Regions from separate parts of the Bacillus sp. DU-106 genome, predicted to be linked through region 2. Evidence: a T-box and tRNA genes for the amino acid it is inferred to sense, from the RefSeq annotation. Region 2 holds a T-box; the other holds one or more tRNA genes.

Region 1 (2,360 bases), 1.4 Mb from region 2:
CATCGACGGGGAGGTTTGGCACCTCGATGTCGGCTCATCGCATCCTGGGGCTGTAGTCGGTCCCAAGGGTTGGGCTGTTCGCCCATTAAAGCGGTACGCGAGCTGGGTTCAGAACGTCGTGAGACAGTTCGGTCCCTATCCGTCGTGGGCGTAGGAAATTTGAGAGGAGCTGTCCTTAGTACGAGAGGACCGGGATGGACGCACCGCTGGTGTACCAGTTGTTCTGCCAAGGGCATAGCTGGGTAGCTATGTGCGGAAGGGATAAGTGCTGAAAGCATCTAAGCATGAAGCCCCCCTCAAGATGAGATTTCCCATAGCGTAAGCTAGTAAGATCCCTGAAAGATGATCAGGTTGATAGGTTCGAGGTGGAAGCATGGTGACATGTGGAGCTGACGAATACTAATAGATCGAGGACTTAACCATATAATATGTAGCAATGTTATCTAGTTTTGAGAGAACATAAAAAACTTGTTGACTTTTAAAGTAAATAAGTTATAATAATGATTGTCTCAAAAGAATAATGTCTGGTAATGATGGCAGAGAGGTCACACCCGTTCCCATACCGAACACGGAAGTTAAGCTCTCTAGCGCCGATGGTAGTTGGGACCTTGTCCCTGTGAGAGTAGGACGTTGCCAGGCAATATTATTCCGCAGTAGCTCAGCGGTAGAGCTATCGGCTGTTAACCGATCGGTCGTAGGTTCGATTCCTACCTGCGGAGCCATTGGAGAGCTGTCCGAGTTGGCCGAAGGAGCACGATTGGAAATCGTGTATACGTCACAAGCGTATCAAGGGTTCGAATCCCTTGCTCTCCGCCATAGGATTTATAATATTTGGCCCGTTGGTCAAGTGGTTAAGACACCGCCCTTTCACGGCGGTAACACGGGTTCGAATCCCGTACGGGTCACCACTTTGGAGGATTAGCTCAGCTGGGAGAGCACCTGCCTTACAAGCAGGGGGTCGGCGGTTCGATCCCGTCATCCTCCACCATATAAATTTTATATGAATAGTATTATCGCGGGGTGGAGCAGCACGGTAGCTCGTCGGGCTCATAACCCGAAGGTCGCAGGTTCAAATCCTGTCCCCGCAACCAAATGGTCCCGTGGTGTAGTGGTTAACATGCCTGCCTGTCACGCAGGAGATCGCCGGTTCGACCCCGGTCGGGACCGCCATTTTAATAAGGCTCGGTAGCTCAGTCGGTAGAGCAGAGGACTGAAAATCCTCGTGTCGGCGGTTCGATTCCGTCCCGAGCCACCATTTATTTTAATAAAATACGCCGGCTTAGCTCAATTGGTAGAGCAACTGACTTGTAATCAGTAGGTTGGGGGTTCAAGTCCTCTAGCCGGCACCATGTAAGTTTCGGAGGGGTAGCGAAGTGGCTAAACGCGGCGGACTGTAAATCCGCTCCTTCGGGTTCGGCAGTTCGAATCTGCCCCCCTCCACCATTTACATAGGGGCATAGTTTAAAGGTAGAACTGAGGTCTCCAAAACCTCCAGTGTGGGTTCGATTCCTACTGCCCCTGCCAAATATATTTACACAACATGGCGGTTGTGGCGAAGTGGTTAACGCACCGGATTGTGGCTCCGGCATTCGTGGGTTCGATTCCCATCAGTCGCCCCATTTTTATTTTAAAAATTACAAATAATCTAATGGATACTTACATATAATTAAGTAAGAATTCGATGGGCTATAGCCAAGCGGTAAGGCAACGGACTTTGACTCCGTCATGCGCTGGTTCGAATCCAGCTAGCCCAGCCATTTTTGCGGAAGTAGTTCAGTGGTAGAATACAACCTTGCCAAGGTTGGGGTCGCGGGTTCGAATCCCGTCTTCCGCTCCAATAAAATTTAATATGGCGGCATAGCCAAGTGGTAAGGCAGAGGTCTGCAAAACCTTTATCACCGGTTCAAATCCGGTTGCCGCCTTTTCTTTTGTGCCGATGTGGCGGAATTGGCAGACGCGCACGACTCAAAATCGTGTTCCTTCGGGAGTGTCGGTTCGACCCCGACCATCGGTATCATGAACGGCGTAATAAAAGACTCTACACCAAATGTGTAGAGTCTTTTTATGTTTTCATCATACTATAAAATAAGCAAAAATGGTGTGTTGGTGAAATGGTTATAAATGATTAAGGTAAACTTATTCATTTAGTACATGCGATACAGTTGGGGAAAGCTACAAAACAATAAAGGGATAAATTTTTATCCCTTTATATAATTTCATTATTTTATAGAGAATTTCTCCAACCTGGTGACATGAAGTTAAATCCGACGCCACCAGTAGATATTAGTACATGATCAGCTGTTAATTTCGTAATTTCTAAGAACTTCTTTTCAAACTCTTCTCTGTTGTATTTGTACATA
Region 2 (2,360 bases):
AAAAAGGTTTATTTTTTGTAGAAGGATTCCACTTAGTCGAGGAAGCTTTGAAGACAGGAATTGTAACAGAACTTATCGTTTCAGATCAGACAGACCTTCCGAAAGATTGGACAGTTAATGATGTGGAAATGTACATCGTACCTGAGGCGATTGTAAAAATACTTCGTGAAACAGAAACGACGCAAGGTGTATTTGCTGTTTGTGAGAAGCATGAGAAAGAAGTAGCTCTTACTGATGGGAAATTCCTTTTATTAGATGGCCTGCAAGACCCAGGTAATTTAGGAACAATTATTCGTACAGCTGATGCAGCTGGTATTCACGCCGTTGTGCTTGGAGAAGGTTGTGTTGATGTTTACAATAGTAAAGTACTCCGCTCTACACAAGGCTCTATTTTCCACTTACCAATTGTAAAAGGGAACTTAGAAGAATGGGTAGACAAGTTAAAAGAAAATAACGTTCCTGTATATGGAACAGCTCTTGAAAATGGAGTTCCGTATGGTGAAGTAACGCCGGCTGGCAGTTTTGCATTAATTGTAGGAAATGAAGGAAATGGCGTACGCCGAGAAATTCTTGCAAAAACGGATCAAAACTTGTATATTCCGATTTACGGCGGGGCAGAATCATTAAATGTTGCGGTTGCAGCAGGGATTTTAACGTATTATTTGCAAAGCCCGGTTGCGAACAAATAAAAAACTTCTTATAATAAGTTGAAGTACATTATATTAAAAGTTAAATAACGAAAAACGTTGATAGAGAAGAGTAGCTTACAAAATCGCCATATAGGGAGAGAATGTCGTAGACTGAAAGCATTCTTATGGTAGACGAAAGTGAATTCACCTCTGGAGTTGACGCCAGGACCATGTATATGTAAAGGCGTTCCGGTCAGAATTGATCGTTATAACTAATGAGTGGGCAGACATGTTCTGTCAATTTAGGGTGGTACCGCGAATTTACCTCGTCCCTTTTTGGGAGCGAGGTTTTTTTATTTTTAAAATTAGGAGGGTTCCAAAATGGAAGCACGTTTAAAAGAGCTAAAGCAAAAAGCGTTAGAGCTTATTGAAGAAGCGAAAGAGCTGAAAGGCTTAAACGACGTACGCGTAGCGTATTTAGGAAAAAAAGGTCCAATTACAGAAGTATTACGCGGCATGGGAAAATTATCAGCAGAAGAGCGTCCACGTATGGGAGCATTAGTAAATGAAGTACGTGAAGCGATTCAAACGCGTCTAGACGACAAAATTAGTAACTTAGAAAAAGCAGTAATTGAAGCGAAATTAGCTACTGAAACAATTGATGTTACATTGCCAGGTCGTCCTGTTGAAACAGGTTGTCACCATCCGTTAACGGCTGTTGTTGAGCAAATTGAAGATGTATTCATCGGTATGGGTTATGAAGTAGCTGAAGGAACAGAAGTAGAAAAAGACTACTACAACTTCGAAGCACTAAACTTACCGAAAGATCACCCAGCGCGTGATATGCAAGATACATTCTACATCACAGAAGAAACGTTACTACGTACACATACATCTTCTGTGCAAGCACGTACGATGGAAAATAATAAAGAAAAAGGCCCAATTAAAATTATTTGTCCTGGTAAAGTGTATCGCCGTGATGACGACGATGCGACGCATTCACATCAGTTCATGCAAATTGAAGGTCTTGTAATTGATAAAAACATTCGTATGAGTGACTTAAAAGGTACACTGCAAGTATTCGTGAAAAAGATGTTCGGTGAAGATCGTGAAATCCGTCTTCGTCCAAGTTTCTTCCCATTCACAGAGCCATCTGTAGAGATGGATATTTCTTGTATGATGTGTCATGGCAAAGGCTGCGGCACTTGTAAAGGAACTGGCTGGATTGAAATTCTAGGCGCAGGTATGGTTCACCCGAACGTACTTGAAATGGCTGGTTATGATTCAAAAGAATATCAAGGTTTCGCATTCGGTATGGGCGCAGAGCGTATCGCAATGTTGAAATACGGAGTAGATGACATTCGTCATTTCTATACAAATGATGTACGTTTCTTACAACAATTCAAACGAGCGTAAGGGAAGGGGAGGATAAGTATGTTCGTATCATATCGTTGGTTACAAGAGTATGTAGATATTAAAGATGTAACAGCACAAGAACTAGCAGACAAAATCACGAAAAGTGGTATTGAAGTAGAAGGCGTTGAAGTATTAAATAAAGGTGTAAAAGGTGTTGTAGTTGGTCACGTATTAGAATGTGAAAAACACCCAGAAGCTGATAAATTAAGCAAATGCTTAATCGATATCGGTGAAGAAGAGCCAGTTCAAATTATTTGTGGAGCTGCTAACATTGCAAAAGGTTTAAAAGTACCAGTTGCAAAAGTTGGAGCTGTA

What was found. A T-box is a leader RNA that pairs with one kind of tRNA and senses whether it is charged. The one in region 2 lies ahead of pheS (phenylalanine--tRNA ligase subunit alpha), so its partner is inferred to be a tRNA-Phe.
Region 1: it has a tRNA-Phe gene. The T-box ahead of pheS (phenylalanine--tRNA ligase subunit alpha) is inferred to sense a tRNA for this amino acid. The anticodon was not compared.

The regions. Positions count from the first base shown of each region.
Region 1 covers NZ_CP026607.1:524,396-526,755, forward strand. Annotated here, with positions in the region: rRNA gene C3Y97_RS02745 (23S ribosomal RNA) at 1-423, shown strand, start outside; rRNA gene rrf (5S ribosomal RNA) at 524-639, shown strand; tRNA gene C3Y97_RS02755 (tRNA-Asn) at 648-722, shown strand; tRNA gene C3Y97_RS02760 (tRNA-Ser) at 725-816, shown strand; tRNA gene C3Y97_RS02765 (tRNA-Glu) at 834-908, shown strand; tRNA gene C3Y97_RS02770 (tRNA-Val) at 913-988, shown strand; tRNA gene C3Y97_RS02775 (tRNA-Met) at 1,015-1,091, shown strand; tRNA gene C3Y97_RS02780 (tRNA-Asp) at 1,095-1,170, shown strand; tRNA gene C3Y97_RS02785 (tRNA-Phe) at 1,180-1,255, shown strand; tRNA gene C3Y97_RS02790 (tRNA-Thr) at 1,274-1,349, shown strand; tRNA gene C3Y97_RS02795 (tRNA-Tyr) at 1,360-1,443, shown strand; tRNA gene C3Y97_RS02800 (tRNA-Trp) at 1,451-1,524, shown strand; tRNA gene C3Y97_RS02805 (tRNA-His) at 1,544-1,619, shown strand; tRNA gene C3Y97_RS02810 (tRNA-Gln) at 1,683-1,757, shown strand; tRNA gene C3Y97_RS02815 (tRNA-Gly) at 1,763-1,837, shown strand; tRNA gene C3Y97_RS02820 (tRNA-Cys) at 1,852-1,922, shown strand; tRNA gene C3Y97_RS02825 (tRNA-Leu) at 1,933-2,014, shown strand; gene C3Y97_RS02830 (DUF3884 family protein) at 2,225-2,360, opposite strand, start outside.
Region 2 covers NZ_CP026607.1:4,534,910-4,537,269, reverse strand. Annotated here, with positions in the region: gene C3Y97_RS23055 (TrmH family RNA methyltransferase) at 1-689, shown strand, start outside; T-box leader at 738-966, shown strand; gene pheS (phenylalanine--tRNA ligase subunit alpha) at 1,011-2,045, shown strand; gene pheT (phenylalanine--tRNA ligase subunit beta) at 2,064-2,360, shown strand, end outside.